One region of the Cupriavidus nantongensis genome, then DNA from elsewhere that is predicted to be linked to it. Evidence: predicted binding sites of a transcription regulator. Region 1 holds the regulator's gene; the other holds the start of a gene.
The links. Region 1 encodes sigma-54, which starts transcription at its own class of promoters, with help from an activator protein. Its sites were predicted from a motif close to TGGCANGNAANCTGCTTT; they were not measured.
Positions count from the first base shown of each region.

Region 2: a site for sigma-54 is predicted at 2,343-2,360, ahead of urtA (urea ABC transporter substrate-binding protein). Genes of this name have one in related genera too.

Region 1 is NZ_CP014844.1:670,098-677,858, forward strand. It holds gene hprK (HPr(Ser) kinase/phosphatase) at 1-117, opposite strand, end outside; gene A2G96_RS03050 (PTS sugar transporter subunit IIA) at 200-655, opposite strand; gene hpf (ribosome hibernation-promoting factor, HPF/YfiA family) at 1,003-1,353, opposite strand; gene A2G96_RS03060 (RNA polymerase factor sigma-54) at 1,402-2,880, opposite strand; gene lptB (LPS export ABC transporter ATP-binding protein) at 3,004-3,804, opposite strand; gene lptA (lipopolysaccharide transport periplasmic protein LptA) at 3,813-4,457, opposite strand; gene lptC (LPS export ABC transporter periplasmic protein LptC) at 4,576-5,205, opposite strand; gene A2G96_RS03080 (KpsF/GutQ family sugar-phosphate isomerase) at 5,252-6,235, opposite strand; gene A2G96_RS33785 (hypothetical protein) at 6,122-6,379, shown strand; gene A2G96_RS03085 (monovalent cation:proton antiporter family protein) at 6,379-7,761, shown strand, end outside.
Region 2 is NZ_CP014844.1:1,380,469-1,388,229, forward strand. It holds gene A2G96_RS06385 (gamma-glutamyltransferase family protein) at 1-1,961, opposite strand, end outside; gene urtA (urea ABC transporter substrate-binding protein) at 2,415-3,671, shown strand; gene urtB (urea ABC transporter permease subunit UrtB) at 3,772-5,415, shown strand; gene urtC (urea ABC transporter permease subunit UrtC) at 5,415-6,614, shown strand; gene urtD (urea ABC transporter ATP-binding protein UrtD) at 6,611-7,459, shown strand; gene urtE (urea ABC transporter ATP-binding subunit UrtE) at 7,462-7,761, shown strand, end outside.

The DNA.
Region 1 (7,761 bases):
GGCGAATTCCACGTCAAAGGCGCGGTCCGCGCCCTCCAGGCCAGCGACCCACGAGAGTTTGAGGTCGGCTGCGTTGTCGTCGAAGATGGACTGGGAGGTGACGCCGGTGAGTTCCATGCGGTATGGCTGGTAAGGCGGTGTTCGAAGCGCGTGGCGCCTGCCCGGTCTGGTGCCGGCCCGCTAAAGGGGAATCAGTGGATCAGGGATGCCATGCGATCAGCAGTTCGTGCACGGCATCGGGCGTGGGCAGGGTCGCCAGGCCCTCGCGCATGTCGCGATCCGACAGCAGCTGCGCGATCTCGGACAAGATTTCCAGGTGTTGCTGCGTGGCCTGTTCCGGCACCAGAAGAAAGATCAGCAGCGAAACCGGCTTGCCGTCCGGCGATTCGAACGGAATCGGCTCGGCCAGGCGCATGAACGCGGCCAGCGGCTGCTTCAGGCCCTTGATGCGCCCGTGCGGGATCGCCACGCCGGCGCCCAGTCCGGTCGAGCCCAGCGACTCGCGCGCGAACAGGTTGTCGGTGACGATGGCGCGCGCCACGCCATGGTTGTTCTCGAAGAGGAGCCCGGCCTGCTCGAACACACGTTTCTTGCTGGTGACGCTGACGTCGAGGGTGATGTTGCCGGGTGGCAGCAATTTGGCCAAACGATTCATGGGCGATGCGCAGGATTTCAGTTAGCGGGCGGATCGTTCCGCCGGGCAGCGGCTGGCTCCCTGCCGCTGCGGGCGGGGGGACGTCCGGCCCATTATAGAGCAGCGGCTACCCCTGCCTTGTGCGGTGCAGCGCCAGCGGATGCGGCCACGATTTCTCTCTCTTTGTATGGCGCAGCATACACCTTGGCGCTGCGCTTGCGAACATTTCGGGCTCCCATGCGTGACAAGGTTTGCTCCGCTGCCACAGCCGGCACCGCCCCCGGGGCGCAAAAAAGCCGCGCTTCGCGGCGCGGCTTGCCTGTGGAATCCTGGTTCAGCAGCCCTCTGCGGGGCTGCCGGGCACGGGTTTATTGCTGCATTTGCGCTGCGGCCATCTGGTACTTGACCGCTTCGCGGTCGTGGCCTTGCACGCGATCCTTGTAGCGAATCACCTGACGGTCCAGCTTGTCGACGAGTGCGTCGATCGCCGCATACAGGTCTTCATGATGCGCTTCGACAAAGATGTCCTTGCCCTTGAGATGCAGATTGATTTCCGCGTACTGACGCCGGTCCTTTTCCTTGTGATTGTCGACAGAGAGCAGCACGCTAACGCCAATGACTTGATCGAAATGCCTGACGATTCGCTCCAGCTTCGTTTCCACGTACTCACGCAGAGGCGGCGTGATGTCCAGGTGGTGTCCACTGATCTTGAAGTTCATAGCGCTTCTCCTTCTGAAAGAGCCTCACCAGGCAGGCGGTGGGCTCGGCTACAAAGACTTGCGGAGATTGACTGCGGGGATTTTCAAGGCTTCACGATACTTGGCGACGGTGCGGCGCGCGACAACGAAGCCCTGTTCGCCCAGCAGTTCGGCGATGCGACTGTCGGAAAGGGGATTCCTCGGGTCTTCGGCTCCTATCAGTTGCTTGATCAAGGCGCGGATGGCCGTTGATGAAGCCGCGCCACCGGTCTCGGTGGACACGTGGCTGCCGAAGAAGTACTTCAGTTCGAAAGTACCCATCGGCGTGGCCATGTATTTATTGGTCGTCACCCGGGAGATGGTTGACTCGTGTAAACCCAGTGTATCGGCAATCTCCCGCAAAACCAAGGGGCGCATGGCGATTTCACCGTGGGTGAAAAAGTTCTTTTGACGCTCGACAATGGCCTGCGAAACCCGCAGGATCGTGTCGAACCTTTGCTGGATGTTCTTGATCAGCCAGCGCGCCTCCTGCAGCTTCTGCTGCAGCCCCGCGGTGCCGGTTTCGCCCTTGGCGCCACGCAGGATCTGGGCATACATATCATTGATGCGCAGCCTCGGCATCACATCCGGATTGAGCTGCGCGATCCAGCCGCCACCGCTCTTGCGCACGAACACATCGGGCACGACGAAGTCGGCCTCGGGGCGGCTGTACGCGTGGCCCGGGTAGGGCGCCAGCGAGCGGATCAGGTCATGCGCGGCCTTGAGCGCGACTTCATCGACCTGCAGGGCCTTCTTCAGCCGCGTGTAGTCGCGTACCGCAAGAAGTTCCAGGTGATGGGTGACGATGGTCAGCGCCAGTTCGCGCTGCGGGTGCGTCAGGCGGCGCAATTGCAGCGCCAGGCATTCGGCCGCGTTGCGCGCGCCCACGCCGGGCGGATCGAAGCTCTGCAGCAGCGTCAGGATGGCGTGGACTTCGTCGGGGTCGAACTCGAGTTCTTCGGGCAGCTCCGCGCAGATCTCTTCGAGCGATGCGCTCAGGTAGCCATCGTCGTCGAGCGATTCGATCAGGAAGATGGCGAGCCCCTTGTCGCGCGCCGAGATCTTCAGCGGCGTCAACTGCTCCATCAGGTATTCGCGCAGCGTGGGCTCGGCATCGCGCAGCTGCATCGGCGTCTTTTCGTCCTCGTCGCCTTGCGGGCGGCGGGCGAAGTCGTCCAGGCTCCAGTCGCCGTTGCTGTAGTCGTCGCCGCTGCTGTTGTCGCCGTAGCCGTCATCGGCGGCGCCTTCGGTGCGGGCGTCGCCATTGCCCTGGGGCTCGGCGGGGGCGGGCGCGGGCGCGCTTTGCAAGTTGACCGAGCCGTCGGCGGCCACGCGCAGCGGGCTTTCGATCCAGTCGTTCTCCCGCTCGAGCAGCGGGTTTTCCGTCAGCGCCTGTTCGACTTCCTGCTGCAGTTCCAGCGTGGAAAGCTGCAGCAGCCGGATCGACTGTTGCAGCTGCGGGGTCAGGGCCAGGTGCTGGGAGAGGCGGAGCTGTAGCGACGGTTTCATGCGACCTATTTTATGCGCATCTTTCCGATGTTGGAACGGAAATTGCTATCGCTGATGCGCCGTGATCGCCGCTGGCTCTCCCTGCCATGCAGCCATGGCGGCCCGCGCCGGGCCGCCAGCTTGTCACATGCGGAAGTTCTCGCCCAGGTAGACGCGCCGCACGGCGTCGTTGGCGATGATCTCTTCGGGCTGGCCCGCGGCCAGCACCGTGCCTTCGCTGATGATGTAGGCGTGGTCGCAGATGCCGAGCGTCTCGCGCACGTTGTGGTCGGTGATCAGCACGCCGATATTGCGCGCCTTCAGGAAGCTGACGATGCGCTGGATCTCGCCCACCGCGATCGGATCGACGCCGGCGAACGGTTCGTCGAGCAGGATGAAGCGCGGCGACGACGCCAGCGCGCGCGCGATTTCGACGCGGCGGCGCTCGCCGCCGGACAGCGACAGCGCCGGGTTGTTGCGCAGGTGCGCGATCTGCAGGTCGTCGAGCAGCGCATCGAGGCGGCGCTCGATCTCGGCCTTGGCCAGCGGCTTGCCCTTGTCGATCTGCAGCTCGAGCACTGCGCGGATGTTTTCCTCGACGTTGAGCTTGCGGAACACCGAGGCTTCCTGCGGCAGGTACGACAGCCCCATGCGCGCGCGCTCGTGAATCGGCAGGCCGCTGATGTGGTCGCCGTCGAGCACGATGTCGCCTTCGTCCAGCGCCACCAGGCCGACGATCATGTAGAACGACGTGGTCTTGCCCGCGCCGTTGGGGCCGAGCAGTCCGACCACCTCGCCGCTCTTGACGTCGAGCGAGACGTCCTTGACCACCGTGCGCGAGCCATAGCGCTTCTTCAGGTGGCGCACGACCAGCGTGCTGCCGCCGGGCAGGACGGAGTTGGCTTCGACGACAGGCTTGTCGGCAATGGTGGCGGTATCGGTCATGGGTACGGTCAGGGTTTGTTGGCGGGCGCGGGCGCCGACTTCAGGTCCAGCGGCGAGCCGCCCGCGGTGCCGGACTTCTGGTCCTGGCGGGGCGACAGCACCGCGCGCACGCGGCCGGACGGGTTCGCCGCCGCGGCATCGCCGCTGCCGCCGCCGGCAGCGGTATAGAGTTCCTTGCGGCTGTCGTAGGTCAGCACCGCGCCGCGGATCTCGTCGAGCAGCTTGGCGCCCTGCAGCCGCGCCATGCGGGCATTGCCGATCAGCTTGGAGAATTCCTGCTTGCCGTCGTATTCGATGCGGTCGCCCCAGCCGTCGATGTATTCGTCGACGCCCTCGCGCTTCTGGCGGATATAAGCCTGCTTGCCCGGCTTCGAGGTTGCCACGGCGAACTGGTAGCCCTCGGGGTCGGTGCGCAGCTCGGCGGCGTCGGACTTCAGGATCATGGTGCCCTTGGTCAGCACCACGTTGCCGGTCAGCGTATAGATCTGCTTGACGTCGTCATAGCTGGCATTGTCCGCCTCGAGCACCATCGGCTTGTCGCGGTCCGCGCGCTCGGCTAGGGCAGGCTGGGCCAGCAGGCCGAAGGCCAGGGCCAGCGCGAGCAGGGCCGGGGCGGTGCGTCGACGGGACGATGTCGTCAGGGAAGCGGTCATGTTGGCAGGGTTGCTTGAGGGGCGTCGGATGCGTGATGGTGCGGTTTGCGCGGCAATCGGCGCGCGCTGCCGGGCCGTGACGGCCGGCGTTGCGTGCGCGGCTGCGCCGGACCGGGAGTCAGGATCCCGGCGCACGGCCCGGGGACGGTCCGGTGATGATGGTGCCGCGTACATTGCCGAGCAATTGTACTTCGCGGGTGACGTTGTTGAAGATCAGGCCGTTGGCGGTCATCACCGACGGGCCGCGTGTCAGCTTGACGGGCTTGTCGGTCTTGACGATGTCGTCATTGACCAGCAGCTGGAAATAGCTCGACGCCGCGGTCAGCTGCGGGTCCTTGGACGGATCCTTGCCCTGCTGGCGCAGCACGTAGCCGTTGCCGTACAAATCGATCACCGTGCCTTCGGCGTTCATGCGGCCGATGTCGGCGCGCGCGGTCACCGGCGGGCGGTCCGGCTCGTAGGCGCGCATCGCGGGACGCGTGACCTCGTAGGTCTGGTCGTCCTCGAAATGGACCATGCGCTCGCCGGTGAAGCGGATCTTGGTGCTGCCGTCGGGCGCCAGCTCGGTGGCCGAGAAGCGGTCCATGAAGTAATCCGGCTCGTGCTTCTTGGTGGTTTGTGCGGCCTGGTCTTCCTTGGGGGAGTTGATCTGGACCAGCCAGAACGTGCTGCCCGCCACGATGGCCATCAGCAGCAGCGGCAGCAGCCGCATGACGATGCCGCTGAGGGAGGCGAGGAGTGCCTGCATGGTGTCCTTGGCGTTGTGCTGCTGGTACCGTCGGTGGCGCGCCGGCTCAGATGACCTTGGCGCGGGTCAGGTCGTGGATATGCAGCGCGCCGGTCAGGCGCCCGTCGTTGTCCACCACCAGCAGCTGGTTGATGCGGTTGGCTTCCATCACCTGCACGGCTTCCACCGCCAGCTGGTCCTGGTTGACCACATGCGGGTTGCGGTGCATGACCTCGCCGATCGGCACGGTCTTCCAGTCGCGCGGGGTTTCCAGCAGGCGGCGCAGGTCGCCGTCGGTGAACACGCCGATGGCGCGCCCGTCGGGATCCACCACCGCGGTCATGGCCATGCCCTTGCGCGTGATTTCCATCAGCGCCTGGGCCAGCGGCGTGCTTTCGCGCACCTCGGGCACGGCGTTGCCGGTGCGCATCACGTCGCGCACATGGGTCAGCAGCTTGCGCCCGAGCGCCCCGCCGGGGTGCGAGCGGGCAAAGTCTTCCTCGCCGAAGCCGCGCGCATCGAGCACCGCCACCGCGAGCGCGTCGCCCAGCGCCAGCGCGGCGGTGGTGCTGGCGGTCGGGGCCAGGTTCAGCGGGCAGGCTTCCTTCTCGACCGCCGCGTCCAGGTGGACGTCGGCCAGCTTGGCGAGGTTCGATTCCGGGTTGCCGGTGACCGAGATCAGGCGCGCGCCGATGCGCTTGACGATCGGGATGATCGACAGCAGCTCGCCGGTCTCGCCGGAATTGGAAAACGCGATCAGCACGTCGTCGCGCGTGACCATGCCGAGGTCGCCATGGCTGGCTTCGGCCGGGTGCACGAAGAACGCGGGGGTGCCGGTCGAGGCCAGCGTGGCCGCGACCTTGCGGCCGATATGGCCGGACTTGCCGATGCCGGAAACGACCACGCGCCCGGTGCATTGCAGGATCAGCTGCACGGCATGGGCAAAGTCGCCGTTGAGGCGGCCGGAAAGTGCGGAAACCGCATCGGCTTCGGTCTGGAGCGTGTCGCGGGCGAGCCGGAGTGCTCGATCCGCATCGAAATTAGCTATCATGGCGACGAAGTATACCAACGAATGCGACCGCACCTGGGCCGACCCACGGCGCGCGTCGCGCTCGCCCGTGCTCGCCGTATTTCCGCCGGCAGGGTGCCCGTGCCGGGTCGGCCGCGCGCCTTGCCGGTCACCCTGACCGCCTGATGCATTCTCCGCTGGAACTGACCCTGGTGCTGCTGGCCGCCGCCGTGTTCGGCGTGGTCGCGTTCCGCATGCTGCAGCTGCCGCCGATGCTGGGCTACCTTGCCGTCGGCATCCTGATCGGGCCGCATGCGCTGGGGCTGGCCAGCGATACCGCGCAGACCAAGTACCTGGCCGAATTCGGCGTGGTCTTCCTGATGTTCTCGATCGGGCTCGAATTCAGCCTGTCCAAGCTGCGCGCGATGAAGCGGCTGGTGTTCGGCCTGGGCGGCTCGCAGGTGGTGCTGTCGATGCTGGCGGTGGTGCCGGCCAGCTGGGCCTTCAACTGGCTGTTTCCGTTGTCGTGGCAGGCTTCGGTGGCGCTGGGCGGGGCCCTGGCCATGTCTTCCACCGCGATCGTGTCCAAGATGCTGTCCGAGCGCATGGAGCTGGAAAGCGAGCACGGGCGCAACATCATCAGCATCCTGCTGTTCCAGGACCTGGCGGTGGTGCCGCTGCTGATCGTGATTCCGGCGCTGTCGCGCGATCCGGGCGACCTGGTGATGGCGCTCGGCCTGGCCACGCTCAAGATTGTGGTGGCGCTGGGCGCGATCTTCTTCCTGGGGCAGCGCCTGATGAGCCGCTGGTTCCATGTGGTGGCGGCGCGCCGCTCGCAGGAACTGTTCATGCTGAACCTGCTGCTGGTCACGCTGGGCATGGCGGCGCTGACCGAGCGGCTGGGCCTGTCGATGGCGCTGGGCGCCTTCATGGCGGGCATGCTGATCTCCGAGACGCCCTACCGCCACCAGGTGGAGGAAGACATCAAGCCGTTCCGCGACGTGCTCCTGGGGCTGTTCTTCGTCACCATCGGCATGCTGCTCAATATCCGCGTGGTGCTCGACCATATCTGGCTGGTGCTGGCACTGCTGGTGGTGCCGGTGCTGTTCAAGCTGGTGCTGATCGCGGCGCTGGCGCGCGTGTTCGGCTCGCGCCAGGGCGTGGCCATCCGCACCGGGCTGGGGCTGGCGCAGGCGGGCGAGTTCGGCTTCGTGCTGCTGAACCAGATCGACGGCCTGAACCTGGTCGACCCGGTGCTGATCCAGGTGATCCTGGCGTCGATGCTGCTGTCGATGCTGGCGGCGCCTTTCCTGATCCAGTACAGCGACGCCATCGTGCTGCGCTTTGCCGCCAACGAATGGCTGATGCAGTCGCTCAACATGACCCGCATCGCCGCGCAGAGCCTGCAGACCGAGAAGCACGCCATCATCTGCGGCTTCGGCCGCAGCGGGCAGAACCTGGCGCATATGCTGGAGCGCGAGGGCATCAACTACGTGGCGCTCGACCTGGACCCCGACCGCGTGCGCGAGGCCGCGGCAGCTGGCGATACCGTGGTCTACGGCGACGCC
Region 2 (7,761 bases), 710 kb from region 1:
GCGCTCAGCCCGCTCGACTGCGCCGCGGTGTTGACGGTGTGGCCGAGGTTGCGCAGGCCCCTGACCAGCGGGTCGTTGTCGCCCGGCAGGCCGCCGGCCGGCGTGCTGGTGTCGACGTTGGGATGCTCGCCGCCGACGATCATGGGCGATCCCGCGCTCGCGTTATTGCCACCGAAGTCGATCATCGACACCGCCTGCTGCGCATCCAGGCCCCAGTCCAGCGAAGCCACCAGGGTCTTGGCGACGAACTGGATGATGGTGGCGCCGCCCGGCGAGCCGGTGGTCATGTAGAACTCGCCGCGCGAGCCGTCGCTGTTGCGCCGGAACACCACCGTTGGCGCCATCGAGCTGCGCGGACGCTTGCCCGGCTGCAGCCGGTTGGCCACCAGCACGCCGCCCGGCGCGGGATCGGCATTGAAGTCGGTCAGCTCGTTGTTGAGCAGGAAGCCGTTGGTCATGTGGTACGAGCCCAGGCCGGCCTCGATCGTGGTGGTCATCGCCACCACGTTGCCGTACTTGTCATGCAGCGACAGGTGCGTGGTGCCGCGCTCCTGCACCATCGACGGCGCCAGCGGCACCTCGCCGAGGTTGCCCGCCGCCACCGGCGTGACCATCGAGCCGGTGGTGCTGATCAGGCCGGCGCGCTGGCTCAGGTAGGGCTTGTTCAGCATGGTGTCCCAGGTGCCGCCGGGCAACGGAACGAAATCGGTGTCGGCCACGTACTTGTTGCGGTCGGCATAGGCCAGGTGCCCGGCTTCGCCCATCAGGTGGGCGCCCAGCACGCTCGGCCGGCCGCCGTTCTGGTCGACCAGCGTGGGCTTGTGCGCCGCCATGTCGAAGTTCTCGACGATGCCCAGGATCTGCGCCACCGCGATCCCGCCGGACGACGGCGGCGGCATGCCGCACACCTCGTACTGCCGGTAGGTGGTGCACACCGGCGTGCGCTTCCTGGCCTGGTAGTTGGCCAGGTCGTCGAGCGTGGTCACGCCAGGCGTGGTATTGCCGTCGTAGGTGGTCTGGATCTTGGCGACGATGGCCTGCGCGATCGGCCCGTTCTTGTAGAAGGCGTCGGCGCCGTCCGCGGCGACGGCGCTGAAGACCGCCGCCAGCGCGGGATTGCGCAGCACCGTGTTGACCGCGCGCGGCGTGCCGTCGGGATTGAGGAAGTAGGCGGCCATTTCCGGATCGCGCTTGATATTGGCGACGGTGGCGCTGTCGGAAATCGCCGCGGCCATGCGCGGCGGGATCGCGAAGCCGTCGGTGGCCAGCTTGATTGCCGGCGCGAACAGTTCCTTCCACGCGGTCTTGCCGTAGTCGCGGTGGGCCATCTCGAGCACGCGCAGCGTGCCCGGGGTGCCGATGGAGCGGCCGCTGCGCTGGGGATTGGGCAGCGGCGTGGTCTGGTCGCTTGCTGACTTCCAGCGCAGGTAGTTCTCGTCGGCCGCGGCCGGCGCGGTCTCGCGGCCGTCGTAGGCGGTCAGCTGGCGCGTCGCCGCATCGAAATGCAGGATAAAGGCGCCGCCGCCGATGCCGGACGATTGCGGCTCGACCAGGTTCAGCACCATCTGCGCCGCCACCGCGGCGTCGATCGCGGTGCCGCCGGCCTTCAGCACGTCGCATGCCGCCTTGGTCGAGACCGGGTTGTTGGTCACCGCCATATAGGTCTTGCTGTAGACCGTGACCTTGGGCGCATAGCCGGTTGCCTGTTCCGGCGCGTTGGGGTCGCCCGGCAGCACCACGGCCTGGCCGCCGGTGCTGCCGTCGAGCTCGCAGCCTGCGGTCGGCGTGACCGGCGGGGGCGGTGGCGGAGGCGGGGGATCGTCGCCGCCGCCGCAGGCACCCAGGGTCAGCGCCAGCGCCGCCAGCGCCAGCTTGCCGCGGCGCGGGCGCCAGTACGGGGTGGCGCGCGGCTGCGGCTGCGGCTCGGCGGGGGATGCATGGGGGTCGGCAGCGTACGGCATGGTTTCTCCTTCCTTTTATGGGGGTCCGGGAAATGCCAGGGCCGGGTCGTCGGGTGGGACCGCGGCCATCTTTCACCGTAGTGCCGCGGCGCGCCGGCCTTAATCATTGAATGTACGGATTTACATGCATTCGAATCCGGGTTTAAGCGTTCGCTTAAACGGTGCGCGCCACAGTGCCGTTACTCCAGCCGGCGCCACCGTGGCGCAAACCGCGAGCGCGATGCCCCGATGCGGGCGCCATGCACCGTCATCGCCCGCGGCGGCAGATACGCACTGAGTCAGTGCGGGCCGGCGTTGCACGGCGATGGTGCGAGCGCGCCCGGCGGGCAACGATCCGCCGCACGCGCCGCGTGTGGCCGCGCCGCGCGCGCGATATCGCCGTGGCACGCTAGTTGCAGATGCATCACCCCGGGGAGCGTAGTCCCTGACCAACACCATAAACGGGAGCTGCAAATGCAACGACGTGACATGCTGAAGCTGTCGGCGATAGCCGCCGCGGCAATGATCGGTACCAGCCCGCTGGCGCTGGCGCAGTCCAAGGAGCCGATCAAGGTCGGCATCCTGCATTCGCTGTCCGGCACCATGGCAATCTCGGAAACGTCGCTGAAGGACGTGGCCCTGATGACCATCGACGAGATCAACAAGAGCGGCGGCGTGCTCGGGCGCAAGCTGGAGCCGGTGGTGGTGGACCCGGCATCGAACTGGCCGCTGTTCGCCGAGAAGGCGCGCCAGCTGGTCAGCAAGGACAAGGTGGCGGTGACCTTCGGCTGCTGGACCTCGGTGTCGCGCAAGTCGGTGCTGCCGGTCTACGAAGAGCTCAACTCGCTGCTGTTCTACCCGGTGCAGTATGAAGGCGAGGAGATGTCGAAGAACGTCTTCTACACCGGCGCGGCGCCCAACCAGCAGGCCATCCCCGCGGTCGAATACCTGATGAGCAAGGAGGGCGGCGGCGCCAAGCGTTTCTTCCTGCTCGGCACCGACTACGTCTACCCGCGCACCACCAACAAGATCCTGCGCGCGTTCCTGAAGAGCAAGGGCGTGGCCGACAAGGACATTGAAGAGGTCTACACCCCGTTCGGCCACAGCGACTACCAGACCATCGTCGCCAATATCAAGAAGTTCTCGCAGGGCGGCAAGACCGCGGTGATCTCCACCATCAACGGCGATTCCAACGTGCCGTTCTACAAGGAGCTGGGCAACGCCGGGCTCAAGGCCAAGGACGTGCCGGTGGTGGCGTTCTCGGTCGGCGAGGAAGAGCTGCGCGGCATCGACACCAAGCCGCTGGTGGGCCACCTGGCCGCGTGGAACTACTTCATGTCGGTCAAGAATCCCGAGAACGACGCTTTCCGCAAGCAGTGGGCAGCCTGGGTCAAGGCCAACAACCTGCCCGGCGGCGACAAGCGCGTGACCAACGACCCGATGGAAGCCACCTACGTCGGCATCCATATGTGGGCGCAGGCGGTGAAGAAGGCCGGCAGCACCGACACCGCCAAGGTGCGCGCGGCCATGTACGGCCAGACCTTCAAGGCGCCGGACGGCTTCACCCTGACCATGGGCGAGAACCACCACCTGTACAAGCCGGTGATGATCGGCGAGGTCAAGGCCGACGGCCAGTTCGCGGTGGTGTGGAAGACGCCGAAGGCGGTGCGCGCGCAGCCGTGGAGCCCGTTCATCGCGGGCAATGAAGGGAAGCCGGACAAGGCGATGTAAGGAACGGTCGCCTACCGCTGGTTTTCTCCCCTCTCCTACTGTGTGGGAGAGGGGAGCACATCCGCAGCTTGGTCATTCACTTTCGTCACTGCCAGCCCTCATGCGCCATTCGATATCCTTTCCCGCCAGGTCCTGGCTGCGTGCCTTGCTGGCAGCTCTGCTGCTGGCCGCGGCGTCATGGGCCAGCGCACTGACGCAGGCCGACCTGAAGCCACTCGCCGGGGACGACTTCGACGCCAAAACCGCCGCGCTGTCTGCGCTGGCCAAGGCAGCGCCCGCCGAGGCCGGCCCGATCCTGAAAGCGCTGCAGGACGACGCCCTGCAATACGCGCCGTCGGTCGGCATGGTGCGGCAGGACGGCGACAGGCTGGTCGATGCGATCACCGGCAAGCCGGTCTCGGTCAACGCCGACGAACTCGAAGCGCTGACCCTGAACAACAGCCTGCGCGCGCTGGTCGACAGCGCCGCCAGCAGCCTGCTGCTGCAGTCGCCCGAGATCGCGGTGCGCGCGCAGGCGGTGGCCACGCTGCGCGACCAGCCCGAAAGCGCGTCGCTGGCCGCGGTGGAGGCCGCGCGCAAGACCGAGGCCGATGCCGGACTGCGCGCCAGCCTCGACGTGATCTGGGCCAACCTGGTGCTGGGCGAGACGCCGGAGCCTGCCGCGCGCGAGGCGCGGCTCGAAGCCATCCGCATCCTGGCCAGCGACAGCAACCCGCAGAACCGCCAGAAGCTGGCGCCGCTGGTCGAGCGCGACAGCGCCGGCCGCTACCGCGAGCCCGACGGCAGCGTGCGGCTGGCCGCGCAGCAGGCGCTGGACACGCTGCAGCGCGACCAGCGCCGCGCCGAAGTGATCGGCAACCTGTTCGCCGGGCTGAGCCTGGGCAGCGTGCTGCTGCTGGCCGCGCTAGGACTCGCCATCACCTATGGCCTGATCGGCGTGATCAACATGGCGCACGGCGAATTCCTGATGATCGGCGCCTATGCCACCTACGTGGTGCAGTCGCTGTTCCGTGCCTATGCGCCGGGCGCGCTCGACTGGTATCTGCCCGCGGCGCTGCCGGCTTCGTTCCTGGCTGCCGCGGTGGTCGGCTTCGTGCTGGAACGGCTGGTGCTGCGCCACCTGTACGGGCGCCCGCTGGAAACGCTGCTGGCCACCTTCGGCGTGAGCCTGCTGCTGATGCAGGCGGTGCGCACGCTGTTCGGTGCGCAGAACGTGGAAGTGTCCAACCCCGGATGGATGAGCGGCGGCTTCGAGTGGATGCCGGGGCTGGTGATTCCCTACAACCGCATCGTCATCGTGCTGTTCGCGCTGGCGGTGGTGGCCATCGCATGGGCGGTGCTCAACCGCACCCGGCTGGGCCTGTTCGTGCGCGCCACCACGCAGAACCGCACCATGGCCGCGTGCGTGGGCGTGCGCACCTGGCAGGTCGACAGCTATGCCTTTGCCTTCGGTGCCGGCATCGCCGGGCTTGGCGGCTGCGCGCTGTCGCAGATCGGCAATGTCGGTCCCGACCTGGGCCAGGCCTACATCATCGATTCGTTCATGGTGGTGGTGCTGGGCGGGGTGGGGCAACTGGCCGGCACCATCGTCGGTGCGTTCGGGCTGGGCATCCTCAACAAGTTCATCGAACCCTTCTATGGCGCGGTGCTGGCCAAGATCCTGGTCCTGGTGCTGATTGTGCTGTTTATCCAGAAGCGGCCGCAGGGACTGTTCGCGCTCAAGGGGCGCAGCGCGGAGGCATGATGCAGCGATTCCAACCGAACTCTTCCGCGGCACCGTTCCGGCTGGCCGTGCCCGAACGCCAGTCGCTGTTCTCGCCGCGCGGCTGGATCGCGCTGCTGGCGCTGACCGCAATCGTCGGCATCGGCGTGCCGGTGTGCGCGCTGCTGCTGCCGGAGGGCCATCCGCTGCACCTGTCGGCGTATGCGCTGACGCTGGTCGGAAAGATCATGTGCTTCGCGCTGGCGGCGATCGCGCTCGACCTGGTGTGGGGCTACTGCGGCATCCTCAGCCTCGGCCATGGGCTGTTCTTCGCGCTGGGCGGCTATGCCATGGGCATGTACCTGATGCGTTCGATCGGGCGCGAAGGCGTGTACCAGAGCGACCTGCCGGACTTCATGGTGTTCCTCGACTGGAAGGAGCTGCCGTGGTTCTGGCATGGCACCGATCACCTCGGCTATGCGCTGCTGCTGGTGGTGCTGGTGCCGGGCGTGCTGGCGTGGCTGTTCGGCTTCTTTGCCTTCCGCTCGCGCATCAAGGGTGTGTACCTGTCGATCATCACGCAGGCGATGACGTATGCGGCGATGCTGCTGTTCTTCCGCAACGAGACCGGCTTCGGCGGCAACAACGGCTTTACCGACTTCAAGCGCATCGCCGGCTTTGCCATCGCCGCGCCGCAGACGCGCACGGCGTTGTTCGTGCTGACCTTCCTGGCGCTGCTGGCCGGCTTCATCGCCTGCCGCTACATCGTCACCTCCAAGCTCGGCCGCGTGGTCACGGCGGTGCGCGATGCCGAGATGCGCGTGATGTTCTCGGGCTACAACCCGCTCGGCTACAAGCTGTTCGTGTGGACCTTCTCGGCGGTGCTGTGCGGCATCGCCGGCGCGCTGTACGTGCCGCAGGTCGGCATCATTAACCCGGGCGAGATGTCGCCCGGCAATTCGATCGAGATGGCGGTGTGGGTGGCCGTGGGCGGGCGCGGCACGCTGGTCGGGCCGGTGATCGGTGCGTTCCTGGTCAATGGCGCCAAGACGCTGTTCACCGCGCACTTCGCCGAATACTGGCTGTTCCTGCTGGGCGCGATGTTCGTGCTGGTGACGCTGTACCTGCCCGACGGCGTGACCGGCCTGTGGCAGCGCTGGCGCGAGCGCCGCGCGCGCCCGGCCGCGCAGGAGCCGGTGGCCACGCCGGCGGTTGCCGGCCGCAGCGGAGGTGAAGCATGAACGCCGCACTCGAACACGGCCAGGCCGAAAGCGGCGACGCCACCGGCCTGGGCCGCATCGTCGAGCCGGGCACCATCGATGTGTCGCACGGCCCGATCCTTTACCTCGAAGACGTCACCGTGCAGTTCGACGGCTTCCGCGCGCTGAACCAGCTGAACCTGTCGATCGACCACGGCGAGCTGCGCTGCGTGATCGGCCCCAACGGCGCCGGCAAGACCACCATGATGGATGTCATCACCGGCAAGACCGGGCCGCGTAACGCCAATGTCAGCGGGCGCGTGTTCCTCGGCCAGACCATCGACCTGATGCGGATGACCGAGCCGCGCATCGCGCAGGTCGGGATCGGCCGCAAGTTCCAGAAGCCCACCGTGTTCGAGCAGCACGCGGTGTGGGAAAACCTGGAGCTGGCGATGAAGGCCGACAAGCGCTGGTGGTCGTCGCTGCGTGCGCGGCTGACCGCGGCCGGGCATCGCCGCATCGAGGAAACGCTGGCGCTGACCGGCCTCGAGGCCGAGGCCTACCGGCCCGCCGGGCTGCTGTCGCACGGGCAGAAGCAGCGGCTCGAGATCGGCATGCTGCTGATGCAGCAGCCACAACTGCTGCTGCTCGACGAGCCCGTCGCCGGCATGGCCGATGAAGAGACCATGCAGCTCGCCAGCCTGCTCAATGGCCTGCGCGGCAGCTGCTCGATGATGGTGGTGGAACACGACATGGAGTTCGTCGCCGCGCTGGCGGGCGCCGCCGGCAAGGTCACGGTGCTGGCCGAGGGCAGCGTGCTGGCCGAAGGCACGCTCGACAACGTCAAGCGCGACGAACGCGTGATCGAATCCTACCTGGGGAGATAGGCATGCTGCAGGTCAATGCACTGAACCAGTACTACGGCGGCAGCCATATCCTGCGCAACGTCAGCTTCGAGGTGCCGGCGGGCAAGCTGACCACGCTGCTCGGCCGCAACGGCGTCGGCAAGAGCACGCTGCTGAAATGCCTGATGGGCGTGGTGCCGACGCGCAGCGGCAGCATCCACTGGGACGGCAAGCCGCTGGAGAAGAAGGCGCCGTACGAGCGCGTCGCGGCCGGCCTGGCCTATGTGCCGCAGGGGCGCGAGATCTTCCCGCGGCTGACGGTCGAGGAGAACCTGCTGATCGGC